2 regions of the Tepidibacillus fermentans genome follow, and region 1 is predicted to be linked to the other one. Evidence: predicted binding sites of a transcription regulator. Region 1 holds the regulator's gene; the other holds the start of a gene.
The links. The regulator NrdR, encoded in region 1, represses ribonucleotide reductase genes. The targets are predictions, from matches to a motif close to AACACNATATATNGTGTT.

Region 1 (7,178 bases):
TCAATGAAGTATTGAAAAAAGCGAGTCAGGAAGAATTAAAGGGAATTCTTCAATACTGTGAAGAACCTTTAGTCTCTGCCGATTTTATTGGAAATGAGCATTCTTCGATTGTAGATGCGTTATCAACAATGGTTATTGGTGAACATCAGATTAAGGTTATGGCTTGGTATGATAATGAATGGGGTTATTCTTGTCGAGTCGTTGATTTAGCTCGATTCGTATCGAATTATCAAGTAAGTAAACAAGAAAACAAGGTATTATCTGCGTGAAGCCATAAATAATAGCGCTAGGGATATCCTTAGTGCTTTTTTACATAGGGTCGTTTCAGTTTAACATCTCATTTCTAACTTCTCACTTTTAATATTGGAGAGGCCGAGATATCTCGCCCTCTCCATATTTTTCTACCATATTTCCAAATGGTTAGAAAAAAGGATATTCAATTAAGCTTGAGGAAATGTTGTTCCTCCTGCAAGTTGTTGTTCAGCAATTTGGACTAAATGACGAGTAATGTGGCCCCCAATAGCACCGTTATCACGGGAAGCGATAAAGCCCATGTAACCATCTTGAGGTATTTGAATTCCTAATTGAGTAGCCATTTCAAATTTAAGTTGGTCTAAAGCTTGGTTAGCCTGTGGTACAAGTAATTGGTTGCTACTACGTTCTTGACCTTTTGCCATGATTGTCACCTCCTTTAGGTTTGTATTTGTAGTTTGTATTAAATTTTTAAAACAAATACAGGTAAGTCATTCCTGTTTTGCTAACTTCGCATATTTTCTCATCATGCTGAGATGTGAAAATACATAAAAAAAATTCTTGCAAAACTAGATTAAAACCAGTATACTGAAATTCGTGAAATTCATTACGTTTAAATAACTAAGGAACCAGTATCTACTTAAAGGGTTAGGACCTCATCGGACTAACTTGCCCCCGTGGTAGATGGCGTAGGTCCCGCATGCTTGAAAGGGCATGAAATTATTGATTCAAGGGGGATTGAATGATGGATACTATGGGACGTCACATTATTGCAGAATTATGGGGATGTAACGTCGAAAAACTAAACGATTTTAAATTTATTGAAAAAATGATGGTAGATGCAGCATTAGAAGCTGGTGCAGAAATTCGTGAAGTAGCTTTTCATAAATTTGCGCCAATGGGAGTAAGTGGAGTGGTGATTATATCTGAGTCCCACTTGACTATCCATAGTTTTCCAGAACATGGCTATGCAAGTATTGATGTTTATACTTGCGGCGATCGAATTGATCCAAAAGTTGCTGCAGATTACATTACCAAACAATTAGAAGCAAAGACACGTGAATCTGTTCAAGTGCCTCGAGGTATGGGTCCTGTCAAAATTGACCCAATGAAAGTAGAAACTTTTGCTTAATTTAAAATGGAGTCAAAAGGAAGGATATGAATCATATCCTTCCTTTTTTAGCGTAAAAGAAAGTATAAGATTTTGGGAACAATAGCTTAGCTCTCTTACAAAACATGACTTGTATGTTCTAACGCTACTCCTAATCTTACGGCTTTCCATGAATTATACAAACCTATTTTTAATTTACTTGACCATATTTACAAAGTAGGAGAAACTAATAATAGCGATAGTTAGAAAAATTGAGGTGAATAGGACTATGCGTTGTCCTTATTGTAATTATAATGGAACAAAAGTTTTAGACTCTAGACCGATTAATGACGGCAAATCGATACGAAGAAGACGGGAATGCGAATCCTGTGGCCGAAGATTTAATACGTATGAAGAAGTAGAGGAAACTCCAATCCTTGTGATCAAAAAAGATGGAAGTCGTGAAGAATTTAGTAGAGAAAAAATATTACGCGGGTTAATAAGAGCCTGTGAAAAGAGACCGGTTGGACTGGAAAAATTAGAAAGTATTGTTGCCGATATTGAGAGAGAATTAAGGAACGATTTGCGTTCCGAAGTGGAAAGTCAAAAAATTGGAGAAATGGTGATGGAACGTTTATATCACACTGACGAAATCGCTTATGTTCGATTTGCTTCTGTATATCGGCAATTTAAAGATATTAATGTCTTTTTAAAAGAAATTACAGAACTTTTGCGAAAATCATGATTTGAAAACAAAAAGCCCCTCTTCGAGGGGCATATCTCTTCTTTATTATGAACAAGTCGAACCATAAGTAGATCTTACTGTAAATCCACTTCCAAAACGGGAATCTTTGAAATCGATCTCTACTTCACCAATATTTTCTAATTCTTGGGCATTCACAACAACTTTAAAAAGACCTTGATCAAATACTTTATCTTCATCATTTGGCTCATCCAGAGCCAACCCTAAAGAGGGACCTCCTCAGCCAAAACCAGCAATATATACACGGATTGCTGCACTGCTTTCTTTCTCTTTAAGGATCTGTGCTAGCTTATCCTTAGCATTAGGTGTAACGGTTACCATCCTTAATCTCCTTTCCTAATCTCAAAAAAACAAGGTATAAGATAATAATTATTATAACTCATAAAAACATTATATATAGTTTAGTGCGATAGAGCAATAGATAGTTTCGTCCAATTTCAACTGATGGTATAATAAAAAAATGATCTGTTGAATATAAAGGGGATGAGATCATGCGATATACTTCTAATGAAATCACACCACAAGACCAATATCAAGTGAGAATGTTTGAATCGATTGAGATATCTCAAATCTCCTATCTTATTCATTTATATCAACCGATTATTGGACCTGAAGCTGTCAGTTTATATCTGACATTACGGAATCATTTGCCATTACAATATATAGGTGTTTCTTCACAACATCTCCATCGTCATTTAGCAAACCAATTATTTGTTCCCTTTCATGTTCTGATGAAAGCAAGGAAAACTTTAGAAGCTGTTGGTTTATTACGAACCAAGAAATACCAACATCAAGTTGAAGAAAAACAATTTATTGAATATATTCTTGTTCCACCATTAGACCCTGTGAATTTCTTCCAAAGTGACATTTTAAGTATTTTGTTATTAAATCGAATTGGGAAAAATGCATATCTAGAGCTGATGGAACAATTACTAACCTATGAAAAAACGACGATTCCATCTGAATATATTGAGAGCGAAATCACAAAATCTTTTGATGAGGTTTTTGATTCTATCTTATTCTCCGAGATTACAGTTAAACCTGGGTCAGAGGTAGATCAGTTAATTAAGCCTTATTCCCTAACTCCAGAGAAAGAATCAACGAGAAAACCAATTGTAATTAAAGACCAGTATTTAGATATTGAATTTATCAAAGGCATGATGAGCAACTTATTTCAAGTTGAGCAGATTTTTTCAAAAGAAAACATCCAACTCTTTCATGAACTTGCTTTTCTTTATCAATTATCGGAAATGGACATTATTCATTTACTACATGATCCCTATATTTATGACTCATCAGGAATGATTCAGGAAGAGCTTTTGCGAGAACGAGTCAAAGATCGATTACAGTTTGAACAAAAAGAAATGCTGATCATTGAAAAAGAAGGAATCTCTAGCTCACAAAGGGAAGGTCAGCCAATCAATCATGGTGATATAGAAAAAAGACATAAATGGATTTTGGAACATTATTCCCCAATTGAACTACTAAAGCAATACCAAGGCGGTGCGAAAATCCCTGAAGCGGATTTAGCTTTAGTCGAGGGGCTTGTTCGCGATTATCAATTACCTTTCCAGGTGGTAAATGTTTTAATCGAATATATCCTATTATCTAATCAATACAAATTACCGAAAAAATTAACAGAAAAGATTGCTGGTCATTGGAAAAGATTAAAGATCACAACTGTTGAAGAGGCATTACAAATTGCGAAAAAAGAGCATCAATTATATAGAGGATGGAAAGAAGGAAATAAGAAAGCAACAAATGGAACGACGAGAACGAATAGAGGAAGAAACACAGAAAAGAGAGAAAAAGTTCCAGATTACATTTTGAATCAGGAAAAGAATTATCATAGGGAATCAAGCGCGAAATCTTCGAAAGAAATAGATCCCAAAACGCAAGAAGAGATCGAAGAATTATTGAGAAAATTGGGAGAGACGGAGGAAGAAGTGAAAAAATGAACCGTTTAGGAGAAGTATTAAGTGAAATGCTCCCTCATCTACTGATTGATCAACAAAATTGGTTGCAATATTTTGAACATCATCCTGAATTACAAGGAATGATTGAACGTAATCAACTTACAAAAGATCAAATATTACCTGCTTTTAATCAGCTATATCAATATATTGAAGAAAAAAAACATTGTGAAATGTGTAAGGGACTAGACAATTGTCAAAACCTTCTAAAAGGGCATTATACACGTTTGAATTTTTCCTATGGACAAATTCAATCTAGTTTGACGAAATGTCATTATTTGATTCAACATCAAGAACAAATCTATAAAGAAAAATTGTTTCATAGTCAATATATTGCGAAGGATGTACTTAATGCTTCATTTAAAGATCTAGACAAAACTGTTGAAAGACAAGAGGTCATAAAAGCGTTATTGATGTTCATCGCTAATCTACAAGCAGGTAAGAAACAAAAAGGGATCTATCTCTATGGTCCATTAGGAGTAGGAAAAAGTCATCTAATGGCTGCAACAGCAAAACTACTAGCGGACAAAGGGATATCGACATTGATGATTTATGTTCCTGACTTTTTCCGGGAAATAAAAAACTCAATCCAAGATCAATCATTACATGAGAAAATGAAATTATTGAAAGAGATTGAGGTTCTAATCTTAGATGATATTGGGGCAGAAACGATCTCTCAATGGGAAAGAGATGAAATTCTGGGAGCAATTCTCCAAGCCAGAATGGTAAAAGGGTTGCATACTTTGTATACCTCGAATTTGAATTATGATGATCTAGAAGAACACTTATCCTATTCGAACAAAGGTGGAATTGAAGAGCTGAAAGCGAAACGGATCATGGAGAGAATTCGTCATTATACCGTACCTTATTTTCTCGATGGGCCTAATCGGAGAAAAGAATACGTTGGATAAAAGGACTTGCGTGTCCAAAATGGACATGCTATAATCTTTATTGTTCAAATGGGGCATTAGCTCAGCTGGGAGAGCGCTACGCTGGCAGCGTAGAGGTCAGGGGTTCGAGCCCCCTATGCTCCACCATAAATAAAGCCAGTAATAGCAAGGGGTTATGTAATATACATACCTTGCTTTTTTTATGTCTACTAATCCACAATAGAAACCGTGTTTTCTACTAGTTTTTCAAGAAACTTTATCGTAATATATATGTAAATATTTTGATTATTTATTCAAAATAATGGTTTAGTATTGGGTTCTATTGGGGGAGTGAGTATGATTTCAATATCAGATCGGGTGAAGGTTTTCCAAACGAATGTTTTTTCTGAGTTAGCCAATTACAAAAAACAACGAATCGAACAAGGTTTAGAAGTGATCGATTTAAGTGTTGGTAGTCCTGACTTACCACCACCTGTATATGTAATGGAAGCTTTGGTCGATGCGGTAAAGGATCCAACTCAATACGGATATGCACTAAAGGGAACAGATGAGTTTCATGAAGCAGTGGCTGATTATTATCATAAAAGGTTTTCCGTTCAACTGAATCCCAAAAAAGAGGTTTTACAGCTTATGGGTTCTCAGGATGGCCTAGTTCATCTACCGATGATCTTTGCTGATCCTGGTGATGTGATTCTTGTTCCAGATCCAGGTTATACGGCTTATGAAGCAGGGGTTCATCTTGCGAGTGCTACACTCTATCCAATGCCATTAAAAAAAGAATATCAATTTTTACCACGTCTTGATGAGATCCCTGAAGAGATTGCAAGAAAAGCAAAAGTAATGATTTTAAATTTCCCAGGTAATCCAGTTCCTGCTTTAGCGACAAAGGAATTTTTCGAGGAAGTTGTTCAATTTGCAAGAAAATACGAGATCATTGTGATTCATGATTTTGCTTATTCCGAATTAATTTTTGATGGACATCAGAAAATTAGTTTTTTAGAAATTGACGGGGCGAAAGAAGTTAGCATTGAATTTAATTCTCTATCAAAAAGTTTTAACATGGCAGGAGCTCGTATCGGTTATATTGTTGGAAATGAAGAAATTATTGAAGAAATAGCGAAAGTGAAATCGAATCTAGATTATGGAACCTTTTTACCGATTCAAAAGGCAGCAGCTACTGCTTTAAAAGATGATTCCGAATTTTTGACAAAAAATGCGAAAATCTATCAGGATCGTCGGGATGTATTAGTGGATGGGTTATCAGCGATCGGGTGGCATGTGGATAAACCACCAGCTACCATGTTTGTTTGGGCCGAAATCCCTAAAGGTTGGGCTTCAAAGGAATTTGCATTAGAATTGATCAAAGCTGGTGTTGTGGTAACTCCTGGAAATGCGTTTGGCGCACAAGGAGAGGGGTATGTACGGATTGCTTTAGTTCAATCAGAGGAAAAATTGAAAAGAGCGATTCAATTGATTGATCGAAGTGGAATTTTGAAGAGAAAGATATAAATCCATGAAAAAAGTCTACTTGCTTAAAGCATGTAGACTTTTGGTATCGTTGTTCACATTCACATTATAGAATTTGTGCTTTTTGTTCTAGATCTTGGTAAACCTTTGTACCTTCAATTTGAACAATTTTCCGAAACTCTGTTAATAGATGTTTGGTAATTGGCCCAGGAACTCCCTCACCAATTTGTCTACCATCTACATCAATAACTGCAATCACCTCGGCGGCTGTTCCTGTTAACAATACCTCATCTGCAACATACACATCATGACGTGTAAATGGTTGTTCGATCACTTGATACCCCAATTTTTTTGCGATATCCATGATGGCTTTTCGGGTAATTCCTTCAAGTGCACCGAGATACGTAGGTGGAGTATAGAGTACACCATTTTTTACAATAAAGATATTGTCCCCTGACCCCTCAGCTACATAACCATTTGCATTTAACATTAAAGCTTCACTGGCACCTGCACGATTTGCCTCAATCTTTACAAGAACATTATTGAGATAGTTTAATGATTTAATCTGTGGATTTAGAGCATCTGGCGTATTTCTTCTTGTTGGAACCGTAACAATCCGTATCCCTTTTTCGTAATGTTCCTTTGGAAATAGTGCAAGGGGTTGAACAATAATAATCACTTCTGGTTTCTCACATTTGTAAGGATCTAATCCTAAATCGCCTACACCACGAGAAACAACAAGT
Region 2 (7,178 bases), on a different contig from region 1:
TGCTGAATTAACTGGGATGGAGGCAGCTAATTCATCGATGTACGACGGAGCAACATCATTAGCAGAGGCTGCAGCTATGGCTGCAGGCTCTACCCGTCGTAATAAAATCGTTGTTTCTCATGCTGTCCATCCAGAATCAAGAGAAGTACTCAAAACAACAGCAAAAGGACATCATCTTGATATCGTTGAGGTGGGTATTAAGGAAGGTTTAACAAATTTAGAAGAGTTACGACATGTGATTGATGAACAAACGGCAGCTGTAATTGTACAGTACCCGAACTTTTTTGGACTTATCGAAGATCTTTATTCTATTGAAAAAATCACTCATGAGAAAAAAGTATTGTTCATCGTAAGTGCTAATCCAATGGCTCTTCCAATTCTAAAATCTCCTGGTGAATATCATGCGGATATTGTGGTAGGAGACAATCAGCCCATGGGTATACCTGTATCTTATGGCGGTCCTCATGTGGGATTTTTTGCAACCACCAACAAATTGATTCGGAAAATGCCTGGGCGTATCGTCGGTCAAACTGTCGATGATGAGGGAAATCGTGGGTTTGTTCTTACCTTGCAAGCTCGGGAGCAACATATTCGTCGTGAAAAGGCAACATCCAATATTTGTTCGAATCAAGCACTCATGGCTTTAGCCTCAGCTGTGTATATGAATGCTATGGGTAAACAAGGGATTCAAGAAGTAGCAAAACAGAACCTGCAAAAAGCCCATTATGCTTATCAAGTCTTAACATCTGTGAAAGGAATCGAACCTTTATTTAAAGGGCCATTCTTTAATGAATTCACAATTAAACTAACAAAACCTGTTTCTGAAGTAAATCAAGAATTGTTAAAATACGGAATTATCGGTGGCTATGATTTAAGTTCAGCTTATCCTAATTTGAAAAATGCGATGCTAATTGCTGTTACGGAAATGAATACAAAGGAACAAATCGATGAACTTGCTGCTAGACTGGAGGGATTATTATGAGAAAGAAAAAAGCCCTCGTTTTTGAATTAAGCCAACCAGGCAGAGTTTCATATAGTTTACCTGAACTCGACGTTCCAGAAGTAGCGATTGATCAACTTATCCCTAAGGAAATAATCAGGGAAAACCCTCCTGAATTCCCTGAATTGTCTGAATTGGACCTTATGCGCCATTATACTGAATTATCACATCGAAATCATGGAGTCGATTCAGGGTTTTATCCTTTAGGATCTTGTACAATGAAATATAATCCCAAAATAAACGAGGATGTAGCTCGTTATCCTGGATTTGCTCATATACATCCCTATCAACCAGTAGAAATGGTCCAAGGAGCTTTGGAGATGATGTATAATCTTCAAGAAATGCTTCAGAAGATTACAGGCATGGATAAAGTTACATTACAGCCTGCAGCTGGTGCACATGGTGAATGGACGGGCTTAATGTTGATCCGCGCTTATCATGAAAGCCGTGGTGATTTTCAACGGAAAAAAGTGATTGTTCCTGATTCAGCACATGGGACCAACCCAGCATCCGCAACTGTAGCCGGATTTGAGACCATTACAGTAAAGTCCAACGCTCAAGGCAATGTAGATATTGAGGAGTTAAAGAAGGTTGTGGGAAACGATACAGCTGCTTTAATGTTAACCAATCCCAACACCCTCGGATTATTTGAAAAAGATATTGTAGAGATTGACAAGATTGTTCATGATGCTGGAGGACTTCTTTATTATGATGGAGCTAACGCAAACGCTATCCTAGGTTATGCTCGTCCAGGGGATATGGGATTCGATGTGGTTCATCTAAACCTCCATAAAACGTTCTCTACTCCTCATGGTGGTGGCGGTCCAGGTTCAGGTCCAGTTGGGGTTAAGAAGATTCTAGAACCGTTCTTGCCAAAACCATTGGTTGCAAAAGAAGGGGATCAATACTATCTCGATTATGACATACCTCAATCCATAGGTAGAGTGAAGGCGTTTTATGGTAATTTTGGTGTTCTTGTACGTGCGTATACCTATATTCGAACAATGGGCCCGGATGGTTTAAAAGCGGTGTCTGAGAATGCAGTCCTCAATGCGAACTATATGATGAGAAGACTCCAAGATTACTACGATTTACCATTTAAACAGCATTGCAAACATGAATTTGTATTATCTGGTAAAAGACAAAAGAAACTTGGAGTACGTACATTAGATATTGCCAAACGTTTATTAGATTTTGGTTTTCATCCACCGACGATCTATTTCCCGCTAATTGTTGAAGAATGCCTAATGATAGAACCAACCGAAACGGAAAGTAAAGAAACCTTAGATCGATTTATCGATGTACTCATTCAAATTGCACATGAAGCAGAAAATGAACCAGAAAAAGTTTTAGAAGCACCTCATAACACCGTTGTAGGTCGTTTGGATGAAGCAACTGCTGCAAGAAACCCAATTCTACGATATAAGAAATAAAAAAATTCATCAGAAAAAGGTCACTGTGATTGATACAGTGGCCTTTTTAAATGAGTAAACTTTATTCTAAACTTTGATTTGTTTTTTCCACCGTTGCTCCGTTGTCGCTATGTAGTTTTCATTATATAAGCTTTTGAAATTCTTCTTGGATCGCACGTACAATTGGACCTGGACCATTTCCAATCACTTTATCATTTACTTGAATAACTGGGGTTATTTCAGCTGTAGTACTACTAATAAATGCTTCATCTGCGCGATAAACATCTTTCACGCTAAATAACTTTTCGATGAAAGGAATTCCTAATTTGTTTGCAATTTCTTCAACAACTATTCGTGTAATTCCTCTTAATATAAAATGATCAGCAGGATGAGTGTAAATTTTACCATTTTCTACAATATAAAAATTAGATGAGCTTCCTTCAGTAACTGTATTATCCCTAATTTGAATGGCTTCTTCGGCTTGGTGTTCATGAGCATATTGTTTGGCAAGGACGTTACCTAGCAAATTCAAACTTTTGATATCACAACGAAGCCAGCGAATATCTTCCACAGTGACAACTTTAATTCCATTTTTAAATTGATCGATAGGTCGAGGGGATTTTTTAGTATATGCGGTGAGCACAGGTTTTGCATTTTGTGGAAAGGCATGTGTTCGTGGAGCTACACCTCTTGTTACTTGAAAGTAGACAATTCCATCTTGTAGGTTGTTCATTTCGATAAGTTGTGTTATCTTTAACTTTGTCTCTGTTTTAGAAAAAGGTAATTCCATAAAAATTTCTTTTGCACTACGTTCAAATCGATCTAGATGGTCATCAAGACGAAAAGTTTTGCCTTGATAAACACGAACCACTTCATAGATCCCGTCACCAAACTGATAACCGCGGTCTTCAATATCGATATGGGTATCTTGATTCCTTTTTATGAATTGATCGTTAATCAGTATCACTATCGTCACCCCAGTCTTTTTGTTTATAAAAATCATCTCGATTTCAATTGTAACATGAAATAAGATGGATGAGTATGGAATTTGATTAATTTTTATTTTTTTAAAAAAACAATGATAAATTTATGAAAATTCCTTCAAAATAAGAAATAATTATGCGCTGATATCGCATTTTTAAAAAAATAAGATAATGGTAGAAAATACAACTTAAATCCTATTTTTTACTCGATGTTTCTATTTATTTAGTTCTTTTGTTACTAGATACACCTATATGTTGTGGTATATAATTTAAAACATCGCAATATATAGTTATAACTGGTTGAAGGTACATAGAATTAGGAGGGGCAAATTAAATGAATCAATCTTCTTCACGTTTAGAAGGACTAAGTGAGAAAATCTTCCTTGATCGTTACGCATTGAAAGATGTGTTGCATCAGGAGGTAAATGTTGGGGATACGGTGTTGGTTCTAACTAAGGATGATCCAAAATACCCACAAAAAGAAGTAGGGGAAGTTATCTCTATTGAAGGGGAAACCATTAAAGTAGGCTTACGAAATGGACAAGTTATAGATACAGTCATTGAGAAAATTACCAAACCTTTAGAACTAACCCCAGAAGAAATGTGGGATCGATTAGCAAAAGCCATTGCAGCCGTTGAAAAACCAGAAAAAAGGGAAGAATGGACTAAGAAATTCCGTGAAGTATTAGATGATTGGAAGTTGGTTCCCGGTGGGCGTATCGCAGCCGGTGCAGGTGCTAGTGATGAGTTAACGTTATTTAACTGTTATGTGATTCCATCCCCTAAGGATAGTCGTGGCGGTATTATGGAAACCTTGAGTCAAATGACTGAAATTATGTCACGAGGTGGGGGAGTTGGAATTAACCTATCTTCCTTAAGACCAAGACGAGCTGTTGTGAGAGGTGTTAATGGTTCATCCAGTGGAGCTGTATCCTGGGGAGGATTATTTAGCTACACAACTGGTTTAATTGAACAAGGTGGGTCGCGCCGTGGAGCATTAATGCTCATGTTAAATGATTGGCATCCAGATTTACTTGAGTTTATTACGGTAAAACAAGAAATGGGACTTATCACTAATGCAAATCTTTCTGTGGCCATTAGTAATGACTTTATGAAAGCTGTAAAACAAGATCTCGATTGGGAACTTGTTTTTCCAGATACAACAGACCCAGAATATGATAAGGTTTGGGATGGTAATCTTAAAAAGTGGAAAGACCTTGGAAAAGCCGTAAAAGTATATAAAAAAATGAAAGCAAGGGAAATATGGCACACCATTATTGAATCTGCATGGAAATCGGCTGAACCTGGTGTTGTCTTTATGGAACACTATAATGAAATGTCAAACAGCTGGTATTTTAACCCCATTATTAGTACCAACCCTTGCGCAGAACAAGGATTACCAGCGTGGGGTGTATGTAACCTCTCTTCCATTAACCTTTCAAAATTTGTGAAAGATGGCCAAGTGGATTGGGAGGGACTTGGAGAAACGGTTGATATCTCCGTTCGTTTCTTAGACAATGTTATTGACGCAACTCCATACCATTTTAAAGAAAATGAAGAGAATCAACGGAATGAACGTCGGATTGGTTTAGGAACGATGGGCTTAGCAGAAATGTTAATTCAATTAAAAATCCGTTACGGTAGTCCTGAATCTTTAAAATTCTTGGATCAATTGTATGGGTTTATAGCAAAACGTGCATATCTAGCATCGACAGAAATTGCTGCTGAAAAAGGATCATTCCCAATGTTTGATGCAGAAAAATTCCTTCAAAGTAAATTCGTTCAACAATTTGATGATGAAGTCAAACAAGCAATTGCTGAAAAAGGAATGCGAAACGTAACGGTACTGACACAAGCGCCAACAGGTAGTACTGGTACTATGGTTGGTACTTCTACAGGTATTGAGCCGTACTTTGCTTTTGAATATGTACGTCAAAGCCGTTTAGGATTGGACAAGCAATATGTACCTATCGCAAAAGAATGGTTAGAAAAACACCCTGGACAAAAACTACCCGATTACTTTGTCAGTGCAATGGAACTATCAGCAGAAGATCATATTCGTGTGCAAGCAGCGATCCAAAAATGGGTTGATTCATCTATAAGCAAAACAGCAAATGCCCCTGCCGACTTTACGATTGAAGATACAAAGAAATTGTATGAGTATGCTTATGAATTAGGTTGTAAAGGTGTTACGATCTATCGTGATGGTAGTCGTGATGTTCAAGTACTTTCCACTGAGAAGAAAAAAGGAAAAGTAGAAGACAAAGTTGAAGCGCAAAAAGCAAATGAAAACACAGGAAAAGTTTATCGTCGTAGGCCCAAAAAATTAACGGGTGCAACATACAAGATGAATACTCCTTTAGGAAAAGCTTATATCACAATTAATGATGTAGATGGTAGTCCTTTTGAGGTCATCGTCAATGTTGGGAAGGCTGGTAGTGATGTTTTCGCAATGTCTGAGGCATTAGGACGAGTTTCCACGCTCTTCCTACGTTTTGGTGAAATTCCAGATGGAAATAAAGCGAGACTATTAATTAAACATCTCAAAGGAATTGGTGGATCAGGTGCTGTTGGTTTTGGTCCAAACCGCGTTGAATCCATTGCCGATGCAGTGGCCAAAGCGCTAGAAATGCATATCGATGGTGAAGAACCGAACTATTCGATTGCAGCTACTTCTGAACCATCGATCAATCAGCACAACGAACATGAGGGAATTCAATCGATTGATCATATGCATTTGCATGATGATCTGGATGTTCCGGATGGATTAGACCTATGCCCAACGTGTGGATCTGCATCATTAGTGAATGAAGAGGGATGTAAACACTGTATTTCGTGTGGGTATACAAGATGTTCCTAATATGATAAAAGTCATTGTTTCAAGACTTCATGTTCTGAATAAGAACTTGGAGTCTTTTTTTTATAGACGGGTGAGATAATAGAATTAGGGAAGAATATTCATAAAAAAATTGAAAGTAAAAAAGCATTTTTCATTTTTCTTTTGCTGAATACTACAATCCAGATAATATTGAATTTGGGGTATTAAGAGTTCTAAATGATGATCTTGTTGAACCAGGGACAGGATTCGATTTACACCCTCATAGGGAAATGGAGATCATATCTTATGTCGTTAACGGAGAGTTAACCCATGGCGACAGTATGGGGAATAAAAATACCTTAACTTATGGCCAAGTACAATTTATGAGTGCAGGAACAGGAGTTTCTCATAGCGAGTATAATTATGGTGAAACGATCTTACGGTTTCTAAAATCTGGATTTACCCAGACCAAAAGGCTATACGCCAAATTATGGAGATTATAAATTTGACTGGATTGAGAGAAAAAATAAATGTCTTTAGAATTAGAAAAAGAAAAAAATGGTTTTCAAGTAAAGACAGGAAGGCAAACTTATCTTGTCCAAATTGAAGGGACTTCGAAAATCAACGGTATTGGATTAGAAACAAGGAACGTAATGGAAATCATGGAAAGAAGAAAAAAACACTCCGGTATTAGTCGGAACTTTTAGTCCCGGCATGGTACTTACAGACTTCTTAATAGGTGTACTTGAAGAAAATCCAGAAGAAGTCGAAAGGAATAAGCGGATATTCAATATTTTAGCAGATAAAGTAGAAACAGTGACTCCCATTCTTGGAGAGAGAATATTGAATAACACAAAGCAAGGAGCAGATATTAATTGGCTAACAAAAGGGAAAATCGCTTGGCGTTTCATAAGTTCGTTGTTTTATAAAAGGAATATCATTGAATGACTCCATAATAAAGTAGG

Region 2: a site for NrdR is predicted at 3,672-3,689, ahead of EDD72_RS01500 (adenosylcobalamin-dependent ribonucleoside-diphosphate reductase). Genes of this name have one in related genera too.

What each region holds. Positions count from the first base shown of each region.
Region 1 covers NZ_SMAB01000004.1:95,696-102,873, reverse strand. Annotated here, with positions in the region: gene EDD72_RS04030 (glyceraldehyde-3-phosphate dehydrogenase) at 1-269, shown strand, start outside; gene EDD72_RS04025 (alpha/beta-type small acid-soluble spore protein) at 441-677, opposite strand; gene speD (adenosylmethionine decarboxylase) at 998-1,384, shown strand; gene nrdR (transcriptional regulator NrdR) at 1,632-2,087, shown strand; gene EDD72_RS13010 (IscA/HesB family protein) at 2,133-2,426, opposite strand; gene EDD72_RS04005 (replication initiation and membrane attachment family protein) at 2,597-4,063, shown strand; gene dnaI (primosomal protein DnaI) at 4,060-4,989, shown strand; tRNA gene EDD72_RS03995 (tRNA-Ala) at 5,040-5,115, shown strand; gene EDD72_RS03990 (LL-diaminopimelate aminotransferase) at 5,305-6,477, shown strand; gene ilvE (branched-chain-amino-acid transaminase) at 6,542-7,178, opposite strand, start outside.
Region 2 covers NZ_SMAB01000002.1:32,534-39,711, forward strand. Annotated here, with positions in the region: gene gcvPA (aminomethyl-transferring glycine dehydrogenase subunit GcvPA) at 1-982, shown strand, start outside; gene gcvPB (aminomethyl-transferring glycine dehydrogenase subunit GcvPB) at 979-2,433, shown strand; gene dat (D-amino-acid transaminase) at 2,555-3,415, opposite strand; gene EDD72_RS01500 (adenosylcobalamin-dependent ribonucleoside-diphosphate reductase) at 3,730-6,255, shown strand; partial or broken gene EDD72_RS01505 (pirin family protein) at 6,381-6,920, shown strand; gene EDD72_RS01510 (hypothetical protein) at 6,928-7,161, shown strand.